2 regions of the Oribacterium sp. oral taxon 108 str. F0425 genome follow, and region 1 is predicted to be linked to the other one. Evidence: predicted binding sites of a transcription regulator. Region 1 holds the regulator's gene; the other holds the start of a gene.
The links. The regulator NrdR, encoded in region 1, represses ribonucleotide reductase genes. The targets are predictions, from matches to a motif close to CACAANATNTTGTG.

Region 1 (16,135 bases):
GCCGTATTTTCCGCCTTCGCGCCTTCCTTCTCGGTAGCAGCTTCTCCTGCCACAGCGCTTGTTCCCTCCGTCTTCGTTTCTTCCGTTGTCTTTCCGGCTCCGGCGGAATTTCCGCAAGCGGAAAGCAGGGTTAAGACAGCAAGTGCTGCCGGAAGCATCCATTTTCTAAAAAACAACATTTTCATTCCCTTTCTTTTCTGCATTTTTCATTGGAAAAAATAACTTTTCTCCGGATAAACTCTTATTAAGATAAGTTTTAAATCCTCTTTTAACAAGAACTTTTGTATTAAAATTCAGAAAACAAGACTAAAGATTCTATAATCCATTTTCCAGAAGAACGGAGTAGATCTCCTCTACACAAGCGGATACGCTCTTTCCGTCTCCTTCCAAAATATAGTCCGCAACCTCTTCATAGTAGGCGCTACGCTTCCGCATCATTTCCCCAATTTCGTTGACATTCATCTTTCCCTGTAACAGAGGACGGACGTTCTTCCCCTCTGCAAGGCGCTTTAAGACTGTCTCCGGACTTACCTTGATATAAATGCTGAAGAAATGCTCCTTTAAAACCTTTCTGTTTTCCTCTCTTAAGACGACGCCTCCGCCGGGTGAAAGAACGTGCTCTTTCCCGGATAAAGAACGAAGAAGTTTGGCTTCTTCTCTCCGAAAACGTTCTTCTCCAAACTTCCGAAAAAACTCTTCAATTCGCATAGCGAATTTTTCTTCCAGAAGTTGATCCATCTCATAAGCCTGCCAGCCGCAGCGCTCCGCTATTTTGGGCGCCAAGGTGGATTTTCCGCTCCCCATAAATCCCAGTAACGCAAGGCCTTTTTTCCCGGATAGTTTCTTACTGACTTCCATGTAGTCTTCTATCCCCCATTGTCCCGGTGCGGAAGCGGAGAAAACCTGTACAAAGCTGTGTGAGGAACCGGATAAATCATGGAGGACTCGGCTAGCCTTCCCGAGCTCTCCCATCGACATGGAAATGAGTTCCCTTTTCGGATTTCTATCCTTCCATCTCCTCCCGGCGAGCATAAGATTCAATACGTCTTCCTTGGAGCGCGGCATTAAGGCGATTTTCACAATATCCGTAGAATAGGAAGAAAGCTGATTCAGAATTTCCTCGCATTCCCTCAGTCCGGGAGTTTTCTCAAAGTCGTGGTAGGAGGCAATCACCTTCCCTCCCAGCCCCTGTACCATGGCGATACATTCCTTCCAAGAGCCTCTTCCCTCCTCTCCGGTTTCCACCTCGAGATCGATATAGTCCGGAACACGACTTTCCATGGCTAAAATGTTCGCCTGAAAATAGCTCTTTCCAAAGGGGAATGCACCACCCTGTCGATTTGTCCGTATCGTAAAAATAAGTTTTTTCTTTCCGATGATTTCCCTGCTCTTCCGCAGAAAATCCGAAAGCGGCTCTACGTGCCTCTCCAGAAGATCGTAGCGAAGCTCCACCGCATAGATATGGGGAAAATACGGATTTTCTTTCAGGGCCTGTAAAGTTTCCAAACACTCTTCTTCCGTTTTTCCCTGAATCGGTACAATCATGCCCATTTCCTGTTCTCCTCTTAGTTCTTCTTGTTTCTATGGCTTTTCCTTCCGTCGGATTCCTTTTTTATGATTTTCCCCCTTACTTTCCTGCCTTAGGGCTCATTTCTCCAGAGCGCATGTTTTCGGCTGTAAAAATACAAAAAAGGCTTCTCCAGCATTCTCTTCAGTACGATGTGAAAATATTTTTCCTTCCCCATCGGATACACAAGGACTGTGGGAACCCCTGCCTTATTCCCTCCCAGGATATCGGTAAAAATCTGATCACCGAAAAAAAGACAGCTCTCTTTTTGCAGGGAAAATTCCCGTACGGCATTAAGATATGCTTTCACATCGGGTTTTCCCGCCTTTTCCTGATAATAATCTGCGCCGATTGCTTCCGCAAAGCGCTTCACCCTTTCTTTCCCGTTATTGGAAAGAATGGCCGTTTTAAAGCCGATTTTCTTAAGTCTTCCAAACAGTTCCACGGTTTCAGGAAGAGCAGGCTCATCATGATAGACCAGGGTATTATCAATGTCAAAGAAAAGAGCGCGATACCCTTCCTCATAGAGCCTTTCAAAGTCCAGAGTGTAGACGGAGCGTACGGAGTACGTCGGGAAAAAGGCGTTCTTCCGCTCCTCCCTTCTCTTTACCGCTTTTTTCATAACTTCTCGTCTCCCTTACTGCGACTGGTTAGGAGCTTTCCGATTTCCTCCATAAATGTATTGATATCCTTAAACTCTCGGTATACGGAAGCAAAACGCACATAAGCAACCTGGTCCAGATTTCTTAAGCGCTCCATCACCATTTCCCCAATCTCTTCCGTGCTGACCTCTTTGCTGTCATGCTTAAAAATATTGTTCTCAATATCATCCACGAGTTCGGAAATCTGCTGCGGAGAAATCGGTCTTTTGTGGCAGGAGCGTAAGATGCCGCCCTCCAGCTTTGCGCGGTCATACGGCACACGGCTTTGGTCTTTCTTTACCACCATAAAGGGAAGCGTCTCCGTCTTTTCAAAGGTAGTAAAACGTTTTCCGCAGATTTCACATTGTCTGCGTCTCCTGATTGCCGTATTTTCATCCGCAGGTCTGGAATCGATTACACGGGTATCTTCCGCATTGCAAAAGGGACACTTCATGATTCCTCTTCCTCCTTATAGTCTGTATACCGTTTTCTGGCCTCTTCAAAGCTCAATTCTTCCTTCGGTTCTTCCTCCGGTTTTTCCTTTGCTTCTTTCTTTGGGTCTTCGCGAAGTTCTTTCTCCGCTGTCGCCTTGGGTTCTTCGTCGGATACCTCTCCCGGTACTGCTTTATCCTCTGCTTCAATCGCCGCCTTGGGTTCTTCTTCCGGTTCTGCTTCAACTGCCAATCCGGGGTCTTCTTTCGTTTCTGACTCTGCTGCCGCTTGGGGCTCTACATCTGCTTGGCGCTCTACATCCGCTTGGGGCTCTACATCCGCTTCGGACTTCAGCTCCGCTTCAGGCTTCGGAACCGCTTCGGATTCCGGCACTCCCGCCTTCCGTTCCTCCTCAGCTATCAATCCAGGCTCTTCTTCGCGCTCTTCCTGTGCTTCGGGTTGCACTTCGCGCCTCTCCTGTTCCATCTTTTTCTTAGAGAGAATATCTTGATAGAAGGCAGCCTGTACCAGAATATAGTAAGGGCTTAAGAAGAGCAGGAAAAAAAACATCAGAAAAAAACCGGGTAGAATAGAATTCTCCAAGATGTAGCCCCACATTTCGGCAAGAACATTGGCTATCAGCCTCAAGCCCAGAAAGTACAAAACATGTCGAAAGAAACGAGCTCGCTCCGGCTTCATCCATTCCGCACTTTTCTTCATCGCATCAATGAGCCCTATGGACTTCGATTCCAGAAGAAGAAAGGGTGTGCATAAAAAGAACATTAAAAAGACACCAATCAATACATTGAAAAAGACTTCTTCCGCCATACTGAGAATCGAGTTATTGGCAGAACTTCCGAAAAGGAAAAACGTCAAAAGAGAAAAGAGCCAGGGGATGGCGGTATAGAGTAAGCTATAAGCTAAAACACGAAGCTGCATCGGATAATTTTCCGGACGCAGGGTATAAAAGATATCGAATGGACTCAATTTCTGTCCCCGTATGCTTTTTAAAGCCATATACAGGATGGAAAAGGAGGTAATAATCAGATACATCACCAGCACAAATACCAGAAGGGCAAGCAATATTCCCGAAATACTCAGACTGATTCCTCTCCTTAACTCTTCTATACCGGGCAAAAAGCTGGTCAGTAAAAAAGGACTAAGGACAAAAGAAAAGCCCATTGCCAAGGCGATATAGACGGAAAAAAGAAGCACAAAAGCAGCCAAAACAGTCGGCCAAAACTTTCTCCATCTCTCTCTGGCAAATCTTCTCAAGTCTTTGTTTTTCATCATTTCTTATCCCTTCCTTATAAAACACGATTGCATACAGAAGAGGAGCCACGAAATGAAAGGAAGTATCCTACCCCATACAATAAGGATAGGATACCCTTTCTTTTGTCGCAACTCCTGCTCTCGGATTAGCTTAAGGGAACCACTCCGCCCTCATACTTTTTATTGATAAAATCCTGGATTTCCTTGGAGGTCAAAACTTCCACCAAGGTCTTTGCCCATGCCGCATCCTTATTCTTCTCGGCAACGGCAATAATGTTGGCATAAGTCTGTGCCGCTTCGGAGTCGGACTTCTCGGCTGCCAATGCTTCACTCGGCTTATAGTTCGCCTGGATAGCAAAGTTTCCGTTCATGCAGGCAAAATCCACAGAATCCAAGGAACGGGGAATCTGCGCAGCCTCAACCTCGTAGATTTCCACATTGTGCGGGTTCTCTACAATATCCTGCTTGGTTGCCGTAAGACCTGCGCCGTCCTTCAGCTTAATGATGCCGTTTGCCTCCAAAAGAAGAAGCGCTCTGGCCTCATTGGTGGTATCGTTCGGAACCGCAATCTTAGCACCGTCCTGGATATTTTTCAGGTCCTTCGACTTTCCTGCATAGATTCCGAAAGGCTCATAGTGAATCTTTCCTACAGAAACAACATGGGTGTTATTTTCCTTATTGAAATCATCCAGATACGGCTGATGCTGGAAATAGTTTGCATCAATCTGTCCTTCATCCGTAGCAATGTTCGGCTGAACGTAATCATTATAGGTTACGATTTCAATCTCCACGCCCTTCTTCTTTAAAGCGTCCTTTGCCGCTTCCAAGATCTCCGCATGGGGACTCGGTGTCGCACCGATCTTGATCTTTACGGTCTCTCCGGATGCTGCAGCTGCTTCTGTGGCCTTCTCGCTCTCAGCCGCCTTTTCCGTTGCCTTTTCACTTCCGGCTTCCGTCTCTTTCTTGGTCTCGGTCTTTGTATCCGCCTTCTGTCCCCCGCAAGCCGCTAAGGAAACAACAGCCAAACCAAGTAATAACGCTGCTATTCTTTTTCTCATAATTTCTCCTTTTCTACCTTGAAAACTCTCCCTACTCTCTTATGAAAATTTTCCAAGCTTGTCGCACCGCGGGAAGCATTCCCGTGGCAGGTTTCTATGCTAAAGAGAGAAAAGCTTTATACCCTTCTTCTCTTATCGCTGTATTTTGCAAGACGCATCCAAAACTCCTGAATAATCTGCACAATGATAATGAGTACCAAAACCGCAATAATCATGATGTCCGTCTTGTAACGATAATAGCCGTAGTTCAGGGCAATCGCTCCAAGCCCGCCTCCGCCTACAAATCCCGCCATGGCGGAATAGGACAAAATTGACGTGATACAGATTGCCGCTCCGATATAGAGACTCGGCTTTGCCTCCGGAAGATAGACTTTCCAGATGATCTGCAGTCTGTTGGCACCCATCGAGCGTGCCGCCTCAATCACTCCCGCATCCACTTCCTTTAAAGAAGATTCCACCATTCTGGCAATATAAGGTGCTGCCGCAAAGACAAGTGGCGGGATGATCGCATTCGGTCCGAGTGTGGTATGCACAAGAAACTTTGTAATCGGCAAAACCATGACCAGAAGAATCAGGAAGGGAATCGTTCGAAAGATATTGGTGAGAAATCCCAGAACAGCGTGTACCGGTTTTATCGGATAAAGCCCGCCGTCTTCCGTGACAATTAAGATCACGCCCAAGGGAATGCCAATAAGATAGGAAATCAAGGTAGAGACCCCTACCATATAAAGCGTTGCCAACGTTTCCGTTTGAAACATGGGAATTAATTCTTTTATACTCATCTATGCATGCACCTCCTCAAAGGGGATTCCTCTTTCCTTCATAAATTCCGTAACATGCAGGATATCCTCCAGATTTTCCGGAAGTTCAATCACCATCTGTCCTACCGCCATACCGTCCACTTCTTTGGTATTGGCAAAGAGGATATTCACCGGAGTATGCAAAGCAAGAATCAGCTCCGAAAGAATCGGATCATGTGCATTTTTTCCGTCAAATACGATACGAAAACGCTTTCCGCTTCCGAAGAAGGCTTCTCTTTCTCCCTCTCCCAGGATAAGTCGCTTTCCGATTTCCGTCTTCGGAGAACGGAAAATCTCTTTTACCGGCCCGTGCTCCGCTATTTTACTGTGATCAATGATGGCCACCTCATCGCAAATAGACTCAATCACGCTCATCTGGTGCGTGATGATAATAATGGTAACCCCCATCTCCTCATTGATTTGTTTCAGAAGTTCGAGAATCTGCTCCGTGGTTTTCGGATCGAGTGCGGAAGTAGCTTCATCACAGAGCAGTACCTCCGGATTCGTGGCCAGGGCTCTCGCAATCGCAACTCTTTGCTTCTGTCCTCCGGAAAGTTGGGAAGGATAACTCTTTTCTCTTCCCTCCAGACCGACAAGCTTCAAAAGCTCCTCCGCTCTTGCAATTCTCTTCTTTTTCCGTGCACTGCCCTGCACAATTTTTTGGAAAAAACTGCCCTTTTCCGCAATTTCCAGGGGAAAGCAAACGTTCTCGAGAAGATTCCTCTGCTCCAGAAGATTAAACTGCTGGAAAATCATCCCCATGTTTTGCCGCATGGCGAGAATTTCCTTCTCCTTCATCGTGCTTAAACTTTTCCCCTTAAACAGAATCTGTCCGCTACTCGGTCTTTCCAGAAAATTGATGCAGCGCACCAAAGTGGACTTTCCTGCACCGGAAAGCCCTATGATTCCGTGAATCTGCCCTTTTTTAATATCTAAATGAATGTCGTCCAGAGCGGTAAAGTCTCCGGAAACGGTTCGAAATACTTTTCCCAGGCCTCTTATAGAGATAATATTTTCTTCCATTCTACTCCTTCGGATAAAATCCGAATCCTTCATTTTTCTATTTTACTGACAAAGTGCGAGAATAGACTCCGCATAAATCAATCTGGCGACATAGCGCAAGAATAGACTCCGCATAAATCAATCTAGCAACATAGCGCGAGAATGGACTCCGCATAAATCTCAGCCGCAAGAAGCAGGTCCTTTACCTTAATCCACTCATCCGCGCCATGCATATGGGTATCCACTCCCGGAAGAATGGCACCGAAAGCGACTCCGTTCTCCACATGATGTACATAGGTACCGCCTCCGATAGCAAGGCACTCCCCTTTTTCTCCCGTCACCTTTTCATAGCAGGAAAGGAGAGCCTTGATAAAGTCGGAATCCTTCGGAACATGGTGTGGCGGAACCATTCCCTCCGTCTCAAAGATAAAGCCCTTAGCCTCCACAGTTTTTCTCGCCATGTCTTCACAATTTTCCTTCGTTCCGCAAATGGGAATACGGCTGTCGTAGATAAAGTGCATTTCCTTTTCCCCTACCTCGAAGATGTCCAAGGTGCAGGTAAGCTCTCCGCTTTCCTCATCCTGCAGCTTTGTTCCGATTCCGGAACCATCCGTGACGCCATAAGTGAAGAGTTCTAAGACCGATTCAAAGGCCTTCCTATCCTCCGCTCCGAGGGAAGGAAGTTTTACCGCAAAGGATAAAGCCGCGAGCCCCGCATTCTTTCCGAGATGCGGTGTGGAAGCATGCGCGCCTACACCGATTACGGTCACGGTATTTCCGGATTTTTGAATCTGTACACTGCATTCCTTTTCGACTGCAAGTTTTGCCGCATTAAATTCCTCATCCGAGAGCGTCTTAAATTCCAAAACCGCCTTCTGGGGAACGGCATTTACCGCAACACCGGCTTTCATGGAAAGTAAAGAACCCTCTACTGTTCTATTCTTTCTTAAAGTACCGTGCATGGCGCCTTTTTCAATATTGATAATCGGGAATTCCGCATCCGGCGTGAAGCTCATTTCCCCCGCCTTCTCTCTCTTATAGTAATATTCGAGGTCGGCAGATCCGGTTTCCTCATTGGTTCCCATGATAAGCCGAACGCCCTTCTTCAGAGAATACCCCAGCTCCTTTACGGCACGCATAGCATACAGCGCCGCAAGTACCGGTCCCTTATCATCACTGACTCCTCTTCCGTAAAGGATGCCGTCCTTGACAAGCGGTTCAAAAGGTCCGGTTACTTCCCAACCCTCTCCCGCAGGCACTACATCGAGATGTCCGAGAATATCCAGGTTATGAGGTAGTTCCGGAGAAAAGTCGGACGTTCCGACATAATTGTCCCAGTTCTTGGTATGGAAACCGTAGCGCTCGCAAATCTTTAATCCTGCGTCCAAAGCTTCTTTCGGACCCTCTCCAAAGGGAAGCCCCTCCTTCGTCTCTCCTCTTACGGAATTAATCCGTACCAATGTGAATAAATCCTGTATAAACTCTTCCTCATGCGCGAGGAGCCAGTTTTTAATTGTTTTTTCCATAACTTTGCCTTTCTTTCCGAAATGGTTCATATGAACCATTCCAATCTTAGTTCTTGGAAAATTCCGTTAAATGTAAGTCCTTATTTCGATCCAGCACCATACCGATAGACCAGGGATGGGCGAAAAGAAGCAAAGGTCTGTCCTTTAAGTCCTTTACCAGTTTCATATCGGAAGTACCGGAAATTTCGTTCACTGCAATTTCCGTATAATTTTCAATCCAACGAATATGCTCATAAGGAAGCATATCCAGTCGAACTTCTACATTGTATTCATTTTTCAGTCTATAGGTCAAGACTTCGAACTGGAGGCTTCCGACTACACCGACAATAATTTCCTCCATACCGGTATTGTATTCCTGGAAAATCTGAATGGCACCCTCCTGCGCAATCTGGGATACGCCCTTTAAGAATTGCTTTCTCTTCATGGTGTCAATCTGCCTTACCCTTGCAAAATGCTCCGGCGCAAAGGTCGGGATGCCCTCATAGACAAACTTCTTTCCGGAAAGCTCCAGAGTATCTCCGATAGAGAAAATGCCCGGATCAAAAATGCCGATAATGTCTCCCGCATAAGCCTTTTCCACAATTTTTCTTTCATCCGCCATCATCTGCGTGGGCTGAGAAAGCTTCACCTTTCTGTTACCCTGGATATGGTTCACTTCCATTCCGGCATCAAACTCACCGGAGCAGATCCGCATGAAAGCCACTCTGTCTCTGTGCTTCGGATCCATATTGGCTTGAATCTTAAAAACAAAGGCGGAAAATGCCTCCTCCACCGGATCGATGAGTCCCTGGTCGGACATTCTCGGGAGCGGGGACTTCGTCATTTTCAGGAAATGCTGTAAGAAGGTTTCTACACCGAAGTTGGTAAGAGCCGATCCGAAGAAAACGGGAGTCAGAAGTCCGGCGTCCACCTTTTCTTCATCAAAGCCTTCCGCAGCCCCCTCCAGGAGTTCCAAATCGTCCTGCAGTTTATCAAAATATTCTTTTCCGATTACACCTTCTAATTTTGGATCATCTTTGGAATAGACTTCCTTTTCCACTTCTTTCTTTCCACCGCCTGCAGCATGGAAAAGATCCACTTCTTCTTTTTCCCGGTCAAAAACTCCCTTAAAATTGTGTCCGCAACCGATAGGCCAGTTAATCGGGCAGGTTCGGATTCCGAGCACCTCTTCAATCTCGTCTAAAAGTTCATACGGATCTCTTGCTTCACGGTCAAACTTATTGATGAAGGTGAAAATGGGAATATGACGCATCACGCAAACCTTAAAAAGCTTAATGGTTTGCGGCTCCACACCCTTTGCCCCGTCGATGACCATGACCGCACTGTCGGCCGCCATAAGTGTTCTATAGGTATCCTCCGAGAAATCCTGGTGTCCCGGCGTATCCAGAATATTGATGCATCTTCCGTCATAGTTAAACTGCAAAACGGAAGAGGTAACGGAAATACCCCTCTCCTTCTCGATTTCCATCCAGTCGGAAACCGCGTGTTTTGCGGACTTTCTTCCCTTTACGGTTCCTGCAAGATTAATTGCCCCTCCATAGAGAAGAAATTTCTCCGTCAAGGTTGTCTTTCCCGCGTCGGGGTGAGAAATAATCGCAAAGGTCCTTCTCTTTTCTATTTCTTCTCTTAAGTTTGCCATGTGCCTCCTAAAACTTCTTTGTATTCTTCTTATGCGACTTTGTATTCTTCTTAATTAAATCTTAAAGTAAATCATTCAAGTCGTTAAAAATCATCCTATAATCAAGGAAACGAGAAAAATACGCAAAGCGAACTTTCCCCGTCTTAAGAAAAGGCTATGCCCTTAGGACATAGCCTAGTATTCATAACGAGTATCGTGCGCGAAGCGTGCGATATCTCGTTTACTTTTATTTTCTACGTAAAAAATCAGGAATTTCAAGGCCCGCTTCTCTTCCTATTCTGGGCTTACTCTGTACCTGCGGTTCCACCGTTTCCGTTGTTCTTAAAGACGGATTCTCCATCGGAACCTCCGGTCTTTCTCCCAAAGTCGGAGTGGAAAGACGCGGATTATTCAAAAAGCTCGGAGTCGTAAAGCCCGGCTGTACGGGACTTACATTGCTGTGCAATCCCGCTTGCGGCTTAAACTCGGGAGCTGCCTTTGCCGTTTCCGCACTCTTCTTCTCTTTGATGCCGGTTGCAATTACGGTGATGGAAACCTCATCCTGTGCATCTTCATTGTACATGGCACCGAAGATGATGTTGGCATTCTCTCCTACCAGCTCTTCCACATAGGAAGCTGCATCATTTGCTTCAATCAGGCTAATGTCTCCGGAGATATTGATGATAACATCCGTAGCACCTTCGATGGTACTCTCCAAAAGCGGAGAAGAAATGGCAGTCTTCACAGCTTCAATAGCCTTGTCATCACCCTTTGCTCTACCGATACCCACATGGGCAACACCCTTGTCCTTCATGACCGCGGAAACATCCGCAAAGTCCAGGTTAATCAATCCGGGCACGTTAATCAAATCCGTAATTCCCTGAACGGACTGTTGCAAAACCTCATCCGCCTTCTTCAAAGCATCCGGAAGAGAAGTTTTCTTCTCTACAATTTCAAGCAATCTGTCGTTCGGAATCACAATTAAAGTGTCTACCACTTCCTTTAAAGCATCAATTCCGGAAAGGGCGTTCTTCATTCTCTGCTTTGCTTCAAAACGGAAAGGCTTCGTCACCACACCTACGGTAAGAATTCCCATATCCTTCGCAATCTTGGCAATAACAGGTGCGGCTCCGGTTCCGGTTCCTCCACCCATACCGCAGGTTACGAAAACCATATCCGCTCCCTGCAGAGCAGCAGTAATCTCTTCCGCACTCTCTTCCGCCGCCTTGGTGCCGATCTCCGGCTTTCCGCCGCAGCCCAAGCCCTTTGTCAGCTTCTCTCCAATGGGCATGGAACTGGCAGCCTTGCTGGACTGCAAGGCCTGTTTATCTGTATTCACCCCAATGAACTCAACACCGACAATGCCCTCGTCCACCATTCGGTTTACTGCGTTATTTCCTGCGCCGCCAACACCGACAACGATAATTTTTGCCGCTGCTTCAGACTCGGGAAGCTGGATTTCTATCATGTCTTCCTCCTTAAAATCTATGATGCACTCCTAAAAGGACCCATTCTTTCATTTAACCTAACTATATCATTATAAGAATTTTAGAATATTTGTAAAGGGGGGCTGTGTAAATTTGCTCCCCCCTCCTACTTCTCTTCCTTAAAGACATAGGCTTCCTTCTCTTTTCTGCCCCGGTACTTGCTGAGGTCCAATGTTCCTTTTCTCCCTGCTAAAGCCGGAAGGATATCCTTTAAACTCATCAGCTTCTGTTCCATGTCCTCATGGTCGCCTAAAAGCACCTTGATTTCTCCGATGTAAAGCGTTGCCGTGGAGGAGGCGCTGTAATCAATATGGTCACACTCTATTTTTTCCTGCCTGAGTGCAGAACTCAAATTCAAAATATCCTGAAAAATGGCTTTATTTTCTACAGGAAGTGCCTTATACAAACTCACTTTAGAAAAGCTCAGTCCCGTAATCTTCGGAATGCCGGGTAACTTTTTCTGCGTAGACTCCACCACAACACCGTCCCCGTCAAAATAAAGATTGCTGGACATATACTCTACGTAGCCTACCATATTTTTCTCATATACAATAATTTCCAGAGAAAACGGACTCTTCCAGTGCAACTCATATTTTTCTATAAACGGCAAGCTCTTATGCGGCTTGATTCGGTCTTCCACAAAGGCATAGAGACTATTGTAATCCAGGTCCTTCGGCAGAATCATATTGACCAGTTCTTCCTTGGTGTACTGCTCATTTCCTATGACATTGATTTCATGCACTCTTGTACTTAAAAACAACATAATGAGGAGCAGAAACAACAATAAGATTCCGTATAGACTGAGTTCCTTCTTCTTTTTTCTTTCCCGGCTCTCTTTTCTGTCCCGCATCTCTACTCTCCTTTTTCCCTATCCAGAGTAGTCTGCCAGGATACATTCAGGCAAATGCCGATTTCCGCAAGAAGAATGACCAGTGAGGTTCCTCCGTAGCTGATAAACGGCAGTGTGATTCCCGTATTGGGAATCGAATTTGTGGCTACCGCAATATTTAAGATTGCCTGCAAAGCAATATGGGCCATTACCCCGATTACGAGGAAAGAGCCGAAAAGATCCCTGGCATTTTTCGCGATTTCATAGAGTCGGAACAGAATCAAAGCATAAACAAGCATCAGTCCGACTGCCCCCACCAAGCCGAGTTCCTCACAGATGATGGTGAAAATCATATCATTTTGCGCCTCCGGCATAAGAAACTTCTGAATGCTTTCTCCCAGCCCCTTTCCGAAAAGCCCTCCGGAAGCAATGGCATAAAGCCCCTGCCTCGTTTGATAGGTATCATCCGGAAAAGAAACCGGGTCCTTCCAAGCAAGAATTCTTGTAATCTGATAGTCATGCAGTATCTTTACCTTTTGTAAAAAAATTGCCAACGGATAGGCGCCAAGATAAGCCAAGAGCCCGAGCAGGAACAGTGCGGCATGATAGCGATAGGTTTTTACCGCAACGAAAAGCATGAATACGGCTATCCCGACAATAATCATTCCCGTAGATAGGTTCGTAAACGCCACTACCGCGGCAGGAATCAGTGCATAGAGTAAGGTTCGAAAAATATCCCGTAATGAATTGATGCGATAACCCTTATCGGTGAGTAAGGTTGCCAGGACGATAATCACGGCCGGTTTCATCACCTCGGAAGGCTGAAACTGCATTCCGAAAAGACGAATCCAACGATGTGATCCGTGGGAAGCCACGCCCATAACAAAAGTCGCCAGTAGAGCTCCCCAAGCCAGAACATACAAAATCAGATTCAACTTGGAAAACCAATGGTAATCAAAAAAGCGGGAAATAAGGAGCATCAGCAAAAAACCGGCTATGGCAAAGCTCCCTTGTCTGGTGAGATAATACATATCTCCCAAATCACTTTTAGCCGCCATATAGCCCGAAGCGGAATACAACATCAAAAGACCGAAAAGAGTAATGGAAAAGACCATTACCACCAAGGAAAAATCATAAAAATGCTTGACCTTCATTTTTTTCGCCACTATTCTTCCCTTTCCTTTTCTACCGCTATACTACAGGTTTTTCACACAATCCTTAAAAATTCTGCCTCTTTCTTCATAGTCCTTAAACATCCCCCAGGATGCACAGGCAGGGCTCAAGAGTACATAGTCCCCGGGATCCGCATAGGCCGCACAATCTTTTACGGCTTCATCCATATCCTCGGCAAACATCAGATTGTGAAAGCCGTTTTTCTTCGCGCAAGCTGCAATCTGATTCCGGGTTTCCCCGATAAGAACAAGATATTTTACTCTCCCCTTAAACTCCTTTACCCAAGCATCAAAATCTACATGCTTGTCATAGCCTCCGCCTATCAGAAGCACAGGCCCCGGCATGGCGCGAAGCGCCTGAATAGCCGCATCCACATTAGTCCCCTTGGAATCATTATAATAACGAACACCGGATCTTTCCCGCACAAATTCAATACGATGCTCTACCGGTTTGAACTTCTTGCAGACCTTTACGATTTTATCCATAGGCACACCCATTTTCAAGGCTACTCCCATGGCACACATCACATTTTCATAATTGTGTTTTCCCAAAAGCTGTAAATCGCCGGTCTTAAAGAGTTTTTCTTCTTTTTCTTTATTTTTATAGATAAACTCTTCTCCCCTCAGGAAAAATCCCTCCTTCGGTTCTTCCTCCGAAGAAAACCAAAGTACATTCGGTTTTAATCCCCGCTTCTTTCCGAACTTTCGAAGCTCGGAATCCATATAGTTTAAGACAATGCTGTCTTCTTCCGTCTGGTTTACGGCGATAGATTCCTTTATGGCAATATAATTTTTCATCGTCTTATGACGGTCCAAATGATCCGGCGTGATGTTCGTAATAGCGGAGACATTCGGTCGGAAATCCACAATGCTTTCCAGCTGAAAGGAACTTACCTCACATACGGTCACGGACTGTTCCTCCGTATCCAGCGCTTCGGCGGTAAACGGATTTCCGATATTTCCCACTACATGCGTATCCGGATATTGACTCTTCAAAATTTCTCCGATCAGACTCACCGTTGTCGTCTTTCCGTTGGTCCCCGTCACGGCACAAAGTTTTCCCTTACAGGACTGATATGCCAGTTCGATTTCTCCAATGACCGGAATCTTTGCAGTATTCAGCAAAAGAACATATGGCTCATCAATAGGGATTCCGGGACTGATTACGGCAGCATCAATCTTAAGTAAATCACTTTCCAAGAGCTTTCCTTTTATAACTTTTACAATTTTCAGCACTTCTTTTTTCTTAAATTGGGCGAGAAGCTTTTTCTCATCCAGCTTTGCATTCGCATCAAAGAATACAACTTCTCCTCCCATAGCAAGAATCTGCTTTGCCGCTGCCACTCCGCTTCTGCCCGTACCCAATACCAAAACTTTCTGCCTGTTCATCCTTATCCCTCTGTTCTTCTTGTTTCCACTATTTTTTGACGCCCGCTGTTCACGGCTGTTTTTTTACTATTCTCTAAGCCTATCCTATTCTCTAAACCTGTCCATGATGTATATCCTGCCCATTTCTTCCTTATGTGATTTCCAAAACGAAAGCCACGAAGAAGCAGGCAAGGATGGTAATTGTGGTAAATATCGTAACCACCCTCGTTTCCGACCATCCCAAGAGTTCAAAATGGTGATGTATCGGAGCCATTTTGAAAATCCTTTTTCCGTGTGTGATTTTAAAATATCCCACTTGTAAAATCACGGATAGTACTTCCATAAAATAGATGACGGCAAAGAACGGAATATACAGGGCCGTCTCTGTCTGAATCGCCATAGCCACCACAAAACCGCCCAGTGCAAGGGAACCCGTATCTCCCATAAAGACCTTAGCGGGGTATGCATTAAAACAGAGGAATCCAAGAAGTCCTCCGAGTACCGCTCCGGGTAGTGCCCCCAACTGTGCATTCCCGAGTAAAACCCGATCCGCCATAAAGAGAAAGAATACTATGACGGCCGTCACGCTGCTGCAGAGCCCGTCAATCCCGTCCGTGAAGTTGGCACCGGTATCGGTTGCCGTAATGATAAAGAGGGAAATCGGGAAAAACAGGATTCCAAAAGTCACTTCTGTATCTTTCAAAAACGGAAAAAGAAACGCCGTTGTATGTCCGCTATAAAAAAAGAGGTAAGCAATATAGAGAAGAGAAATAATAATCTGCGCCGCCATCTTTTGCTTGGGATTGAATCCCTCCGACTGATGCTTTACGACCTTCAGATAATCATCTATAAATCCCACAATGCCAAAGCCGAGCCCCAGAAGATAGGCCGGTAAAACGCCTTTTTCTTTGATAAAAGGGAGAATTGCCGCGCTGATCGCGATAAGGAAGAGGATTCCTCCCATTGTAGGCGTCCCCTGTTTCTTCAAATGTGCCTGCGGTCCGTCATCCCGTACTTCCTGTCCGAATTTTAATTGGTGCAGAATTGCAATCCCCTTCGGAGAAATCAGCAGCATGACACAAAACGCAATTCCCAATGCAATGGTGTTACTCAGCATAATTTCCATTCTCCCTTAATTTTCGTTATCCGTATTTTCCTTTTCAGCCGAAGCGGAGTTGACCGCACTGCTCTCCGGAAGCGCTCCGGGAACACTGTCCTCATTGTCCTGTTTTTCGTCACTATCCAAGGAACTTTCTTCCTTTGCTTCAGAGTTCTCTTTTTTCGTCTCCGATGTAGTTTCCCCTGTCTCTTCTTTTGCCTTTATCCCTTCTTGTAAATCCTTGTTTAAGGAAGCCTCCGGGTC
Region 2 (16,135 bases), 1.4 Mb from region 1:
ACCTTGGAGGAGGTAGAGAAGGAGTTTAATCCGGATGTGGCTACCCTGGTAGACGGCGTAACCAAACTGACAAAATTAAACCTGAATTCGGATAAGGTGGAGATGCAGGCGGAGAACCTCCGAAAAATGTTTGTCTCCATGGCCAAGGATATCCGGGTTATTATCATAAAGCTCGCCGACAGGCTGCATAACTTAAGAACACTGGAATACCAAAGCCCGGAAAAACGGAAGGAAAAAGCCAGAGAGTCTTTGGAAATTTACTCTCCTCTTGCGGATCGTCTCGGTATCAGCAAAATTAAGATTGAAATGGACGACCTTTCTTTAAAGTATTTGGAGCCTGAGGTTTACTACGATCTTGCGGATAAGGTCCATTTTAAGAGAGAGGCGAGAGAAGACCGTATCAATGCTATCGTGGAAGAGGTGCGGGAGCATATCGAGGAAAGCGGAATCGAGGCAAATATCAAGGGGAGAATTAAGCACTTTTTCTCCATCTATAAAAAAATGGTCAATCAAAATAAGACCATTGACCAGATTTACGATCTCTTTGCCATTCGGATTATTGTAGAGTCCGTGCGGGATTGCTATGCGGTGTTGGGCGTCATTCACAAGATGTACCGGCCGATTCCCGGACGTTTTAAAGACTATATTGCGATGCCGAAGCCCAATATGTACCAGTCACTGCACACTACGGTTATCGGAAGAGACGGCGTGCCTTTTGAGATTCAGATTCGAACCTTTGAGATGCACAGAACGGCAGAATTCGGTATTGCTGCACACTGGAAGTATAAGGAGCAGGGAGGCTCCGACAAGAAGGCCACGGAGACGGAGATGTCCAAGATGAAGTGGCTGCATGAAATTCTGGAATGGCAGAAGGATGAGTCGGATTCCAAGGAATTTATGAATATGGTCAAGTCCGACCTCTCTCTCTTTAATGTCAATGTATATTGCTTTACTCCTACAGGAGATGTTAAAAACCTTCCGCAGGGTTCCACGCCGATTGACTTTGCCTACTCGATTCACTCTGCCGTGGGAAACAAGATGGTCGGGGCGAAGGTCAACGATAAGCTCGTTCCGATAGAGTATCAATTACAAAATGGAGATCGTGTAGACATCATTACGAGCCAAAACTCCAGGGGACCTTCCCGGGACTGGCTGAAGATTGTCAAGTCCACACAGGCCAAGAATAAGATTAACCAGTGGTTCCGTCATGAGCAGAAGGATGAGAATCTGGACAGGGGGAAGGATCTTCTTGATAAGTATGTGAAGGCCAAAGGGATTTCCCTTCCCGAGCTTACGAAGCCGGAATATATTGAGGCGGTTCTCCGTCGCTACAGCTATAGAGATTGGGATAGTGTTCTTGCCGCTGTAGGAAGAGGGGGAATCAAAGAATCCCAAGTCATTGCCAAACTTCTGGATGCGAAGCACAAGGCGGAAGACAAGAATATTGATGATAAGACCGTATTAAAGAATATTGAAGATTTGACGAGAAAGCCGGAGGTCATTCGGAAATCCAAGTCCGGTATTATTGTGAAAGGAATCCACGACCTTGCGGTGCGCTATGCCCGATGTTGCAATCCGGTGCCGGGGGATGAGGTAGTCGGTTTTGTGACGAGAGGCCGCGGTATTACGGTACATCGAACCGATTGCATTAATATCATGGATTTGTCGGAAGATGAGAAGGCAAGACGAATCGAGGTAGAGTGGGAAAGCAATCCCGGAAACGGAGAGAGTTATGCTACGGAATTGCAGATTTTCACCAATAACCGTGTGGGCTTGATTGTGGATATTTCCAAGGTTTTATCAGACGATAACATTGCGATTCAAGGAATGAACACGCACTCCTCAAAGAACGGGAAGGTAACGATTCTTCTTTCTTTCGAGGTACCGAACAAGGAAGTTTTAAACGGGATCATTGGAAAATTAAGGAAAATCCAGGGTGTTTACGAGATAGAAAGGGGGAAGGGATAATGCTGCAGGTAAAAAGCATGGTGGTAGGCATTGTTGGAACCAATTGCTATATCGTCTATGATAAGAAGAGCAGGGATGCGGTCATAATTGATCCCGGAGCGGAAGCGGAACGGATTCTCTCCTTCCTGGAAGAAGAGGAACTGCATCCGCAGGCTATCCTTCTTACCCATGGGCATTTTGATCATATTCTTGCCGTTCCCGCTCTAAGAGAAAAATATAAGATTCCACTTTATGCGGCGGAAGAAGAAAGAAAGATGCTTGGAAACGGGCAGCTCAATATGTCTGGAAGGGATCCGGAGGACAATGTGGAGATTCAAGACTTTACCGCGCTTCGGGACGGAGAGGAATTGGAGTTTTTAGGGAAAAAATGGAAGGTTCTGTCCACTCCGGGGCACACCCGGGGGTCTATCTGCTTTTTTGTGGAGGGGGAAGTTCCTTATCTGTTCAGCGGTGACACGCTTTTTTGCGAATCCTATGGCAGGACCGATCTGTACAGCGGCAGCGAGAAAGAAATTATACGAAGTATCCGGGAAAAGCTTTTTACACTGCCGGAAGAGACGCTGGTTTTTCCGGGACATGAGGAAAGTACGACGATTCGGAATGAGAAGAGCTATAATCCGGTGAATTTTTTCAGAGAGTAAAAGCCCGGAGCTTTGCAAGGAAAGAAGCTTTATGATGGAAAAGGAAAATGTCTAAATTTTTCCTTTTTTTTGTACTTAATTTTCTATTTTTTCCCCTTTTAAAAAGCTTATCTTTGTCGTATGATAGGGAGCGTCACACAATATATAGTGCTTGAATAGAAGAATTAAACAATATCATGTTTTGTTCGGGATTTAAGACTTGACAGGATTGGTATAAAAAAGAGCAAGCGGAAAGTGCATAGAGCCGGTCTTTTCCGGCTTTTTTCACGGCTAGGGGGAAGTATGGAAACAGAAGTTTTACTCATGAAGAATGTCATTAAGCGAAACGGGAAAGAGGTGAAGTTCGACCTTTCCAAGATTGTCCATGCCATTGAGAAGGCCAACAAGGAGGTTGATCCGATCTACCAGTTGAATGCTTATCAGATTCAGGCAGCTGCGGACAGCGTGGTAAAGAAGATTCAAACAAAAAGCTATGCCGTGAACGTCGAAGAAATTCAGGATATGGTAGAGACTGCCATTATGGAGATGCGCGGTTATGAGGTGGCACAGAAGTATGTCCGTTATCGTTACAAGAGAGAAATGGCAAGAAAGGCAAACTCTACGGATGAAGACATTTTGGCGCTTATCGATCAGGCAAACGAAGAACTGAAGCAGGAGAATTCCAATAAAAATCCGGTCATTAATTCTACCCAGAGAGATTATATGGCAGGAGAGGTTTCCAAGGACTTAACGAGGAGACTTCTGCTCCCTGAAGATATTGTGCACGCCCATGAGGACGGCATTATTCATTTCCATGATTCTGATTACTATGCGCAGAAGGAGCATAACTGTGATCTCATTAACTTGGAGGATATGCTCCAGAACGGCACCGTGATTTCCGAAACTATGATTGAGAAGCCGCACAGCTTTTTTACCGCCTGCAATGTTACCACGCAGATTGTGGCACAGGTGGCTTCCAACCAGTATGGCGGACAGTCCTTTACCCTTTCGCACTTGGCGCCCTTCGTGGATATTTCCAGACAGAAGATCAGAGAGGCGGTTATCGAGGAAAGAAAAGAGACCGGCGAAAACATGGACGAGGAAATTATCGCAAAAATTGTGAATCGTCGTCTGAAAGAAGAAATCAAGAGCGGAATCCAGACAATCCAGTATCAGCTGATTACCCTTATGACCTGTAACGGGCAGGCCCCCTTTGTGACCATGTTTATGTACCTGGATGAGGTGGAGAAGGGGCCGGTACGGGATGATCTTGCCATGATTATCGAAGAGGTGCTTCGTCAGAGGATGCAGGGGGTAAAGAACGAGAAGGGCGTTTGGATTACGCCGGCCTTCCCGAAACTGATTTATGTGCTGGATGAAGACAACATCCATGAGAATTCCCCCTATTACTATCTTACGGAACTCTCCGCAAAGTGTACGGCAAAGCGAATGGTTCCCGACTATATTTCCGCAAAGAAGATGAAGGAGTATAAAGGCGGCGATGTTTATCCCTGTATGGGCTGCCGTTCCTTCCTTACGGAGGATAAAGAAGGACTCGGAGAAAATGGAAAGCACAAGTACTATGGTCGTTTTAATCAGGGTGTAGTAACGATCAATTTAGTGGATGTGGCTTGTTCTTCCGACGGAGATATGGAGAAGTTCTGGGAGATTTTAGACGAGCGCCTGGAACTTTGTCATAGAGCTCTTCGTCTTCGCCATGAAAGACTGCTCGGTACGGTATCCGATGTGGCGCCGATTCTTTGGCAATACGGCGCACTTGCAAGACTGAAGAAGGGGGAGACCATCGATAAGCTTCTCTTCAACAACTACAGTACCATTTCCTTAGGCTATGCGGGTCTGTACGAAATGTGTGTTCGCATGCTCGGTGTTTCCCATACGACAGAGCAGGGAAGAGAATTTTCCCTGAAGGTTATGGAGAAGCTGAATGATTCCTGCAAGAAGTGGAGAGAGGCGGAAAATATCAGCTACTCCGTTTACGGAACTCCAATGGAATCCACCACCTATAAGTTTGCGAAAGCATTAAAGAAGCGCTTCGGGGAGATTCCCGGTGTGACGGACAAGAACTACATCACGAACTCCTACCATGTGCATGTTTCGGAGAAGATTGACGCGTTCTCAAAGCTTTCCTTTGAGGCGGACTTCCAGAAGCTCTCTCCGGGCGGAGCCATCAGCTATGTGGAAGTCCCGAATCTTCAGAACAATATTCCGGCGGTACTGAGCCTCATGAAGTTTATTTACGAGAACATCATGTACGCGGAGCTGAATACCAAGTCAGACTATTGTTGTGCCTGCGGTTACGACGGAGAGATTCAGATTATCGAAGACAGCTACGGAAAGCTCCAGTGGCGCTGCCCGAACTGTGGAAATACAAACCAGGACTTACTGTCCGTGGCAAGAAGAACCTGCGGCTACATCGGTACCCAGTTCTGGAATCAGGGGAGAACACAGGAGATAAAGGATCGGGTACTTCACCTGTAGACTTCTTTAGAGAAAGGATACTATGCACTACGCGGAAATCAAATATTTCGATGTGGCAAACGGGCCGGGGATAAGAGTCAGTCTCTTTGTCTCCGGCTGTCCTCATGCCTGTCCGGGCTGTTTCAATGAGATTGCCTGGAATTATGCATACGGGGAAAAATATACGGAGGAAGTGGAGGAGAAGGTTCTGACAGCCCTTTCCAAGCCGGAGATTCAGGGCTTAAGTCTCCTTGGAGGAGAACCCCTTTACCCGGCTAATCTTCATGCCCTTCTGCCGTTTCTAAGGAAGGTAAAAGAACGACTTCCCAAGAAGGATATCTGGTGCTACTCCGGCTACACCTATGAAGAACTTCTTTCTCGAGGAGGGGAAGAAAAAAAGAGCTCGACGAGCTCTTTTCTTACCTTACCGTCCTTGTGGATGGTCGTTTTATAGAAGCGGAAAAAGACATCACCCTTCTCTTCCGGGGCTCAAAGAACCAAAGGTTGATTCTTGTTGAGGAAAGCAGGAGAAGAGGGGAAATTGTCCTTTATAGGGAGGATGGATAAAAACTCCTATTCTATTCCGCCTATTTCCCCGGATCCACCATGGAGATGATGTTCATATCTTTATCGAAGGTAACTTCTACTTTGGTGCCGATTTCAATTCCTTGGGAGAGTCCGGAAATATCGGTCTTTTCGGTTTTGTTCAGTGCATAATCTTTTCCGTCATTGCCCTGCACACTTACGCTGTACATTGCGGCATCGGTGATGGTGCCGCTGATTACGGTAAGATCCTTCTTTTCTTTTCCGCCTGCCTCTTTTCCCTTGGCTTCGCTCTCCGCTTCAGTAGCCTTCTCACTGCTGTTTTTGGCTTCGCTTTCCTGCTTTTCGCCGTCTTCGCCAACCTTGATTTCCGTAGAGGCTTCGGTCACCTTTTCGGTTTCCGTAGCCGTTTTCTTCGCACAGGCCACCATGCCGAGCATTCCCATGATTCCTACAAGTAATACAATTTTCTTCATTTCAAAACTCCTTTCGTCCTGCCGATTTTTGCCACCCGTTGAAAGAAAAAATTTAACGCTTGCCTGCAGCCTGTCGGCTTCTTTCTTCCGCCTCGTTTAAATTTTTGGAAACAGTCATCTCCTGATTATCGATATGTTCCTTCATCAGCGCCTTGGCACGAATGATATCACGGATACGGATAGCCTCCAGAATCTTTTCGTGCTCACTGATCAGAGTTCCTCTCTGTGCCTCATCTTTAATGTATTCCAAGCGATAGCGATACATTTGTTCCCGGAGATTGTTAATCATCTGAATCAGGCGTTGATTTCCCGTGGCGTTATATATGATGTCATGGTAAGCCTCATCGGCCTCGGCGATTTCCATCTCCGTACCTCTTTCCACTACCGCCTTGAAATGATTTTCCGCATCACGGAGGGCTGTAAGCTGTTCATCGGTAATGCGCTGACAGGCCAGATCCGTCGCAAGCTCTTCCAACGCACCGCGCACTTCCAAAACATCCTGGAGAGACTTATGGGATATCTTAGCGACTTCCGCACCGCGTCTCGGAATCATCAGAACCAGCCCCTCGAGCTCCAGCTTTCGGATAGCTTCTCGGATAGGTGTCCTGGATACCCCCAGTTTTTCTGCCAGCTGAATCTCCATGAGCCTCTCGCCCGGCTTCAATTCACCCTTTAAGATGGCCTGCCGCAGTGTATTGAAAACCAAATCCCGAAGGGGGAGATATTCGTTCATATTGATTGTGAAATCGCTACCCATGCTATCCTCCTTATTCTCTCTTTCAGTAAAAAATGTTTCGTATTGGAAATGCTGCCTAACATGGTGCGGTAATGCAGCTTGATTCCAGAAGATTGTTCAGTGCCGTGTTTTTCAGCTCCTCTAAAATTGCTTGGCATTTTGCCTCCTCCTCTTTGGGAAAGATAGCAAAGACGGTCGGACCGGAGCCGCTCATGAGGGAAAGAAGAGCGCCTTTTTCCGTAAAATAGTTCTTTAACTCGCGAATTTCCGGTCGGAGCTTAAGGCTCACCCTTTCCAGAATATTTCCGCCTAAATGGCAGATTCCTTCCAAATTGTTTTTTTTCAATTCTTGTATCATCCGATCCACATCGGGGTGCTCCGCTTTATGAATGCCGTCTACGTGGAGATTCTCATAAATCAGTTTCGTAGACAGGGAAAATGCGGGCTTGGCCAGAATGATGTGACAGGGGGGGAGAGGAGGGAGTTCTTGCAACTTTTCTCCAATCCCCTCGGAAAGAAAGCAGCCTCGATGTAAACAGAAGGGGATATCGGCTCCGAGTTTTACGGCTCGCCTTTCCAGTTCCGAAACAGAAAGTCCCAGATTAAAGAGCTGATTCAGCCCTAAGAATACGGCAGCAGCATCACTTGATCCCCCTGCCATTCCGGCAGCTACGGGAAGACGCTTATGAAGACGCATACCGATTCCGCCCGGTATGGAAAATTCTTCCTGCATCAGCTTTGCCGCTCTAACCATCAGATTGCCCTCGTCTGTAGGAAGGGAAGCAAGGTTACAGGATAAGCGAATGCCTCTTTCTTCTTCCTTTTTCAGGAAAACCGTATCATGTAAAGTGACACTTTGCATAATCATTTTTACATTGTGATAGCCGTCTTCTCTTCGGCTTAAGACATCCAGGGACAGATTAATTTTCCCGTGCGCCTTGAGCTCTATTTCATCCATTGTTTTATCCCCTTGACTACTTTTTCTTGTATACAAAGTCCCTTAGATTTTACTGAAAAAATTGCATTTTTGCAAGTACATCGATGTCTTCCGGATCAGAATCGGGCAAAGATATAGAGAAATCCGGAACCGAACATATCGGCCATGGAGTGGACCAAAACAAGGGGAAGGAGATTTTTGGTTCTTCGATGATAAAAGTAGTAGTAAATCAGACCGAAAACAATGCCTATTATCAGTGCGGAAGGAAGTCCCTGGTAGGTGTGGAAGGAAATACGGATCAGTGTGGAATAAAGAAGGGTCTGCCACTTGTATTTTTGGTCTACCGTACCCAAAAGACCGAGGAAAAAGTATTCTTCATAAAAGGCATTCAACAGTGCATAGAGGATGGCGATAGGGCTTAATACCGCTATTTTTCGGAATAACTCAAAAAAATCCAGAGACATCAGAATTTCTTTGGTGAAATAGTTATAGCCGTTATCAAAGAGCAGATAGAGAAGATCCGCACTGAGTCCCATAACCGCGAGGATGATGAAAAACCAGGGGATAACGGAGAGACGGAAACGAAAAGGAATTTGTTTAAAATCAAAGTTTCGAATCCATAGATAGAGAAAAGCCAAGATAAGCATCATGGCTTGAAATTGCAAATTGCCGGAATAGGCAACGCCTTCCGTTGTACTGTCAACTGCTTCGGCAACCGTTTCCAAGATTCCGCTGCCATTTTCACTGAGGAGAACCGGGGAGAGGGAAAAAGCCGGAAGAATGGCGGAAACCCCTGCTGTGAAACTCTCCAGAAATAATTCCGTGGAGAGAAGGATAAAATGCCCGAATAAAATGGCGGTGATAATCAGGACATCAAAGAATCGTAAATGCTCGGTTTTTTCTTTCGGAAAAATAAATTGACGAATGAACAACATACTACTCCTTTCTGTTTTCACCATGAAATAGGGGAAGCCCCATCCACCAAAGTCGGAGTTCCGGCAGATGAAAAATTATGGGCATTGTACAGGAAATCGGCAAGTTTGTAAATGAGGAAGAAAAAGGATTCATCCGCACAAAAAAGGAAGAGACAATCTGCCTCTTCCTTTTCCTTCTTAACGAGTATCCTGCCCGGAGCAGGCGATATTTCGTCTTAGTTCTTTTTTTCCTTCCTGTAGTTGTTCAGTACAACGATACAGAAGCCTAAGCCTGTTAAGGCAAAGAGCGCAAAGTAGACGGGCATATTTGCGGAATCACCGGTCTTGGTCTGTCCGCGTCCGGATCCTAAAACCGTTCCCTTTGCTTCAGGGGCATTGTTTCTGCCTGCACCGAGCACGGAACCCTCCGGATTACTTTCCGGGGAACTGACAGACGGTCTGTTTGCATTTAAGACTTCTCCGGGTCTTTCTCCATTTCCGGACGGGTCACCCGGCTCATTGGGAGTAGAGGGGTTGGGACTCGGCTTGGGAGGATTTCCGCCGCCATTTCCGCCGCCGTTACCGGGCTTTACAGGAGGAACATCATTCTTTTTGTTTATAAAAACATTGACATAGCCGGTAGCCGGATTGCTTTGGGTTGTTGCTGTATAGCCGGCAACGCTATCCTCAGTAACGGTATAACGGATTTCTTTACCGTTTGCATCAAGCTTTGGCATATCAAAGCTATGCTGCCAACCGTTAGCCTTGTTTAAGGTATAAGTCGCTACCTTCTCTCCATTGGCAAAAAGCTGAACATTCAAGTGGTCGGGGTGAGGTCCCTTACCCTGCCAAATCTTGGTTACCGGAATTACCACTCTGGAACCGTTATAGTTACTGATGGTAAATCCGTTTTCTTCGGAACCGGAGATAGCAGCCTTAAATCCTGCCACCTCTTCTTCAGAAACGGTATATACGATTTCCTGTCCGTTGGCATCCTGCTTGGGAAGATTGGAAAACGATGCCTTCCAACCGTTGGCTGCGGATAGCTCTACCGTAAGATTTTCATCCTTAACACCGTTCTTCAAAACGGAAACCTTGACTTTTTCGGGCTTATTTGTTGCAAGAGCCGGATCTAAAACCCATTCCTTTTTCACGGAAAGATTCCGGAATTTCGGCTGCTCTTCCTCTTTCTTATTGACAGCTTCCACTTCCACAGTGGACCCGTTTGCGACGGAATTCTCAAAATCCGTCTTGCTGATGGTGCGGGGAGTGGAATCCAGCTCGTAGCCTTCCGGTGCTTCCACCTCGGTCAAGACATAGTCGGCTTTCAAAACATTTTCGAGCTTTGCAATACCGTTCTCATCGGTCACAAGAGTCTTTGTATAGTTCGTCTTAGGATTAACTAAAGTAAACTTTGCTCCCTGTAAAGCCTCGCCTTCCTCTCCGACTTTCTTAATCTGAAGACTGAAGGTTTTCCCGTTTAAAAAGCCGCCGGCTTCATTAACTACAAAATCTCTACTCCTTTCCACCGGAATAATTCCGTCACCGGTAAGCTTTGCTGAATTATAGAATATATCGTTATTTTTAAAAGCTTCGCTAATCTCTACATAATAGTCAAGAGTATAGCCGTCATCAGGAGCCAGCGTTCCCAAAGAATAGGTAAAGCTTCTTCTGTCTGCGGAATAGTTTGGGCTACCCGCTACTACCGGAGCAAAATCGTCAAGGTTCTGTCTATTGCGAAGACTCCAAAAAGGACCGCGATTAGCATCGGAATCATCAGGGGCATTCTCCCAAACACCATGCTGATTATAAGCTCCGGAACGCCAGATTCCTTTTCTAAGAACAGGCGCATACCTATCAATATCAGCCTGGTTCAGGTTCAGATCTGTAAAATGATTTTTTACATCAAAGTAACTCAGTGCACCACTCTGCAGAGTGTCAGTAAAAACAATATTTTCATAGCTTGTAGCACCGGGAACCTTTTCAATATTTCTGGTATCCAAGGTAACCTGATAATGGATTAAGTAATGGGTATTCCCGTCCTTATCTACTACTTTATGAAGATTGTAGTCACGGTCTTTATAAAAAGTTTTCGGATTTTCTTTTGTTACAATCTGATAATCTATATTGTAGTTGATGACCATTTTTCCGTTGATTTCCAGCTGAAACGGGGCGCTTGTCGTAGAGTTGACCACTGCTTTGTCAATTTCCGTAACAAAGAATACTTCACCGTCTGTGCCGCCGTAGTTTTCAGCATCCTTAGTGAAGGTGATGCGGATTTCCTTGGTCGTCTCATTGTATGTTCCTTTAGCCAGAATTTTTCCGTCATCTCCCGGAATATCAAAACTCAAATTTTTGGACTTTAATTGTTTGGGAAGCTGAACAGAGATATAGTCTCCCTCTTCAATACTTAAGCCCTGCACCTTAATCTTCGCTTTTAATTGCAGCCTCTGACCGCTGACAAGGGTGCCGCCATCCTGCAAAGGCTTACCGTTTATCAATAATGTCTCAATGGATAAAGCATTTTCAATTGCTTTTCCCTTTTTGCTTGCGCTGCCTGCTCCGGAAATGGTACTGCTGCTTGCAGTGCCTGTTCCTGAAATTGTACTGCTACTTGCGGCAGAGGCTTCCGTGCCTGTTCCGCTTCCCACTATGCTTGTCCCTTGTGTGCTTCCCGTTTCGGCGTTGGCAAAAGAAAATCCCTGCCATACCAAAAGCAACACCAATAAGAGGGACAAAATTTGTCTCTTAGCTCTCATAGTTCTCCTTCTCCAAAATTGGATAAAACCATTCTTATCACTCGTCACTTTATCATATCGACTATAGATTTCAAGAGATAAAAATAAAAAAATAGAAGTATCACAAAATGATTTATTAAGGAAATATAAATTATTAACTCTGTTTTTTCTTAATTGCCGTGTTTATCTCCATAAATAAAAATTAAAACTTAATATTTATGTTTATTTTGTCCAAAACTATCAAGATTTGACGTAAGAATTTCTTAAAATATAAAATTTTTTGTTTTCATCCTATAGAATAAAAATATTGTGGGGGAAATAAAAAACAGCGGAAATAGAGGCAAAAACTATCCTATCTTTATGGATAGTCGTTTTAAATTGTGCTACCATCTGTACAGACCTTTATACAGGTAGAGATAAGGGAGGAAAACCATGCAAAAAGGGCTAAAAGCAATCGCTATTCTGATAGTTTTATCGGTGCTGTCTTTTTTCATTGTTCGTCGAATCATGAAGCCGAAGGAAGAAGTGGAAGGAAAGGCTCTTCCGACAGTCACCTGCATTTCCATGGAGAAGGGAGACATAGCGGTAAAGGAGGAGCTCCTCGGAGAGATTTCCGCGAAAGAGCAGTTCCGTTTACTCAGTAAAATATCCGGAGAGGTTCTGGAAATTGACAAGGAAAACGGAAGCGAAGTGAAAAAAGGGGAAAGGATTGCCCTTTTGGATAATCAGAAACAGGTTGATGCCGCAAAGTACAGTTTAGAGCAGGCAAAAGCACAGGCACAGGTCACACGTGACAGTCGGGACAGACTGGCAACACTTAAGGAATCGGGAGATATTTCCGTCCAGGATTTTGAAGCGGCGGATGCACAGGCAAAGGCTGCGGAAGCACAAGTTAAGGCGGCAAAGCTGAATTACGATACACAAGTGGAGTTTTCCGAAATTACTGCTCCGTCGGACGGTATTTTGCAAAACAGTATTCTCGTTAAAGGGGCTTTTATTCCCCAGGGGACTCAGCTTGCCACTTTGATAGGGGCCGGGTCACAGCAAGTTCTCTTTTCCGCGACGGAAGAGCTTGTGAAAAATCTCTCCGTCGGACAGAGCATTATGCTCGAAAAAGGAAAGGAAAGCTATCCCGGAACCATCACGGAGATTTCTTCGGTACTGCTTCCGGAGACCGGCCTCTTTCCGGTGAAAGCGGAGGTGGAAAATACTGATTTTCCGGAGGGCTCAAAAGCGAAGATTAGTCTTACGAAGGACAGTAGAAGTAGCGTGAATATTTTGCCACTGAATGTGCTTTACTATGAAAACGGTGAAGCCTTTGTTTATGTTTTTGAAGGGACAGACGGAAACGAAGGCTTGCTCCGAAAAAAGAAGGTGGAACTCGGCCTGAGTGGTGAGGAGAGCGCAGAGATTCTTTCCGGACTAAGCGAAGAGGACAAGGTGGTTTCTTCCTGGAACAACGAGATGTTTGACGGGGCTAAGGTCAGACTGCAGGATAAAAAGGATGAGTCTGTAAAGGATTCTGCAAAAGAGAAGTCCGCTCCGGAGGAATCCCTGGAAGAGAATTCTACAGAAGAAGAGTCCGCTCCGGAGGAATCCGCAAAAGTAGAAAAGGGGTAGAAGCAGATGATTGCCATTACGAAATTGATTTTGCGCCGCCCGGTGTCCACTTTTTTAGCGGTGCTGTCCCTCTTGTTTTTCGGCTTTATCGCCTTTACGACCATGAAAATGGAGCTGCTCCCCGACATGAATTTTCCTTATATGATTGTGTCTACCGTTTATCCCGGGGCATCTCCCGAGGACATTGATGAACTGGTTTCGAAGCCCATAGAGGAAGAAGTTTCCCTCCTGTCCGATGTGGAGGAGGTGCAGTCCCGTTCCATGGAAAACCTTTCCATGGTCATTGTTCGTTATCGTTACGGCACCAATATGGACCGTGCTTATGACAAGCTGAAGAAGAAGCTGGATGTTCTGAAAGGCAATTTACCCGATGATGCGGAGGACCCCGACTATATTGAATTTGATATCAATGCCCAGGCGGGAATGGTTCTTGCTATTTCGGATAAAACAAAGGCTAACCTTTATAACTATGTGAAAAACAATATTGAGCCGGAGATGGAGAAGCTGTCTTCGGTCGCTTCGGTTTCTCTTTCCGGAGGACAGGCGGAGTATGTCCGTGTGGAACTTTCCGAGGAAAAACTTGCCCAGTATCATTTGACTATGGAAAATATTATCCAAATGATTAAGGCTTCCGATTTTACTTATCCTGCCGGGAGTACTCATTATGGAAAGCAGAAGCTCAGTCTCAGCGTTTCGGAGGATTATTCCACGATAGAAAAGCTGAAAAATTTACCGCTTCTCACTGGAACGGGAAATACCCTGTATTTACGGGACCTCGCAACAGTATCGGAAAGCCTGGAAGAGAAGAGCAGCATCGGAAGATATAACGGAGAAGATACGATTGGACTCAGCCTGAGTAAGACACAGACAGAGTCCGATATTGCCATGAGCAGGGATGTTAAGGAGACAATCAAAGATTTAGAGGCGCAAAACCCGAATCTATCCATTCATATTATCCAGGACAATGCGGACAGTATCAAATCTTCTCTTTCCAGCGTCTTCCAGACTATGATTATGGCGGTGGTGATTTCCATGGCCATCATTTTCTTCTTCTTCGGAGATGTAAAGGCTTCCCTCATCGTAGGCTCTTCCATTCCGATAGCCATACTGGGGGCGATTGTTTTCATGTATGCCATGGGGTATAGCATGAATATGCTTACCCTTTCCGCTCTGGTGCTCGGCGTAGGCATGATGGTGGATAATTCCATTGTAGTATTGGAAGCTTCTTTCCGCGCGATGGACGAGGTTCAGGACGAAAGACGGTCGAGGAGAGACGCGGCAATCGATGCGGTACGGGTAGTGGGCGCCTCGGTCTTCGGCTCCACCCTCACCACCTGCGTAGTTTTCCTTCCTCTTGGCTTTTTAAAAGGGATTTCGGGTCAATATTTTAAACCGCTCGGCTTTACCATCGTTTTCTGTATGCTCGCCTCTCTCCTTTCCGCAATTACCATTGTCCCGCTCTGCTTCACACTGTATAAGCCGAAGGAGAATGAGAAGGCGCCGGCATACAAGGCGGTACGGAGTCTGCAGAATAGCTACCGGACCCTTATCGGGCGCTTTTTACGGCATAAGAAAGCAGTGGTGCTGGGGACCTTCCTGATTCTTCTTTTCTCTCTGTTTTTGGCAACAAAGATTCGTTCAGAGCTGATGCCGGATATAGACAGTGCCACCGTGCAGATTTCCGTTCTGCAAAAGCCGGGACTGGATTTGGAAGAAAGAGACAAGGCCATGCGGGAGATTGAAGCTATGGTGGCGAAGGATCCCGATGTGGACCGCTATACGACGCTGTCCGGCGGAGGAACCGGCTTTCAGGCTCTTTACGGGGGAGACAGCAGCAGTACGGTCACCGCTTATTTAAAGAAGAAGCGGTCCGTGTCCACAAAGGAAAAGGCAAAAACTTGGCAAAAGCTTCTGGAAACAAGACCCGATGAAGTAATTACGGTGAAATCCCTGAGCGATGCGAATTTTGGGGCCAGTGATGAAGATGTGAAGACCAACGAAGGCTATGAAGTTATCCTGAAGGGACCAGATTTACAGAGCCTGAAAGAAAAAAGCGATGCTCTTGTTTCGGAGATGCAGAAGAAGGAGAGCCTTACCGGTATTCATTCCAGCCTGGAAAATGCCGCACCGCGTCTTCTTGTGAAGGTGGACCCGATTAAGGCGGCAGCCGAGGGACTGAGTCCGATTGCCCTCGGACAAAGCTTGAACTCGATTTTGGGTGGAAAGACGGTGATGAAAATCGACCTGGACGGAGAAAAGGCGGATGTTCGGGTGGAGTACCCGAAGGATCGTTTTGATACCCTGGAGAAAATAAAAAATATTCGTTTTTCCACGCCCCGCGGAGCTGCGGTAGCCTTAGACAGCGTGGCGACGGTGGACTTTAGCGATTCTCCGGCAACGATAACGCGGGAAGACAAGAAGTACGTGGTGACGATTCGGGCAAACTATACGGAAAAAGCGAACAAGGAAACGAAAGAAGAAGTGGACCGGCTTGTGGAATCGCATCTGGGAAGGGATATTGCACTTGCGGAAAGCTTGAGAACAAAAAATATGAGGGAAGAGTTCACGGACCTCTTCCGCGCGATTGCCATTGCCGTGTTCCTCGTCTTTGTTGTGATGGCAGGACAATTTGAATCCCTGCGTTTCAGTTTCATGGTCATGACTACGGTGCCCTTTGCCATGATTGGTTCTTTCGGATTACTCTGGCTTTTCGATGCGACCATTTCCATGACCTCCCTCCTGGGATTCCTCATGCTGGTGGGAACGGTGGTAAACAACGGGATTCTCTATGTGGACACGGTGAACCAGTATCGGGAAGACATGCCTTTGGACAGGGCGATTATCGAGTCGGGGGCAACCAGACTCCGGCCGATTCTTATGACAACGCTTACAACGGTCCTTTCCATGGTGCCGATGGCTATGGCAATCGGAGAAAACGGAAAGCTCATGCAGGGACTTGCGCTCGTGGATGTAGGGGGACTTACCGCATCAACCCTGCTTGCGCTTCTCCTGCTTCCGGTGTATTACCGCATCATGTACGGGAAAAAGAATTCTATCGCATAGTCTATAGAATTTTCACGTCGTGTTTTTCTATTAAACAGCAAA

Region 2: a site for NrdR is predicted at 2,746-2,759, ahead of nrdD (anaerobic ribonucleoside-triphosphate reductase). Genes of this name have one in related genera too.

What each region holds. Positions count from the first base shown of each region.
Region 1 covers NZ_AFIH01000001.1:1,910,345-1,926,479, forward strand. Annotated here, with positions in the region: gene HMPREF9124_RS08860 (TlpA family protein disulfide reductase) at 1-179, opposite strand, end outside; gene aroD (type I 3-dehydroquinate dehydratase) at 316-1,551, opposite strand; gene HMPREF9124_RS08870 (YqeG family HAD IIIA-type phosphatase) at 1,641-2,189, opposite strand; gene nrdR (transcriptional regulator NrdR) at 2,186-2,662, opposite strand; gene HMPREF9124_RS08880 (DUF975 family protein) at 2,659-3,933, opposite strand; gene HMPREF9124_RS08885 (MetQ/NlpA family ABC transporter substrate-binding protein) at 4,059-4,970, opposite strand; gene HMPREF9124_RS08890 (methionine ABC transporter permease) at 5,087-5,752, opposite strand; gene HMPREF9124_RS08895 (methionine ABC transporter ATP-binding protein) at 5,753-6,793, opposite strand; gene HMPREF9124_RS08900 (Sapep family Mn(2+)-dependent dipeptidase) at 6,916-8,298, opposite strand; gene HMPREF9124_RS08905 (peptide chain release factor 3) at 8,345-9,937, opposite strand; gene ftsZ (cell division protein FtsZ) at 10,164-11,384, opposite strand; gene HMPREF9124_RS08915 (cell division protein FtsQ/DivIB) at 11,510-12,253, opposite strand; gene HMPREF9124_RS08920 (FtsW/RodA/SpoVE family cell cycle protein) at 12,256-13,398, opposite strand; gene murD (UDP-N-acetylmuramoyl-L-alanine--D-glutamate ligase) at 13,429-14,793, opposite strand; gene mraY (phospho-N-acetylmuramoyl-pentapeptide-transferase) at 14,924-15,889, opposite strand; gene HMPREF9124_RS08935 (peptidoglycan D,D-transpeptidase FtsI family protein) at 15,905-16,135, opposite strand, start outside.
Region 2 covers NZ_AFIH01000001.1:540,842-556,976, forward strand. Annotated here, with positions in the region: gene HMPREF9124_RS02790 (RelA/SpoT family protein) at 1-1,968, shown strand, start outside; gene HMPREF9124_RS02795 (MBL fold metallo-hydrolase) at 1,968-2,609, shown strand; gene nrdD (anaerobic ribonucleoside-triphosphate reductase) at 2,892-5,087, shown strand; partial or broken gene nrdG (anaerobic ribonucleoside-triphosphate reductase activating protein) at 5,110-5,633, shown strand; gene HMPREF9124_RS02810 (hypothetical protein) at 5,654-6,085, opposite strand; gene HMPREF9124_RS02815 (GntR family transcriptional regulator) at 6,138-6,842, opposite strand; gene ispE (4-(cytidine 5'-diphospho)-2-C-methyl-D-erythritol kinase) at 6,898-7,779, opposite strand; gene HMPREF9124_RS02825 (CPBP family glutamic-type intramembrane protease) at 7,875-8,693, opposite strand; gene HMPREF9124_RS02830 (Cna B-type domain-containing protein) at 8,909-11,431, opposite strand; gene HMPREF9124_RS02835 (efflux RND transporter periplasmic adaptor subunit) at 11,843-13,030, shown strand; gene HMPREF9124_RS02840 (efflux RND transporter permease subunit) at 13,037-16,093, shown strand.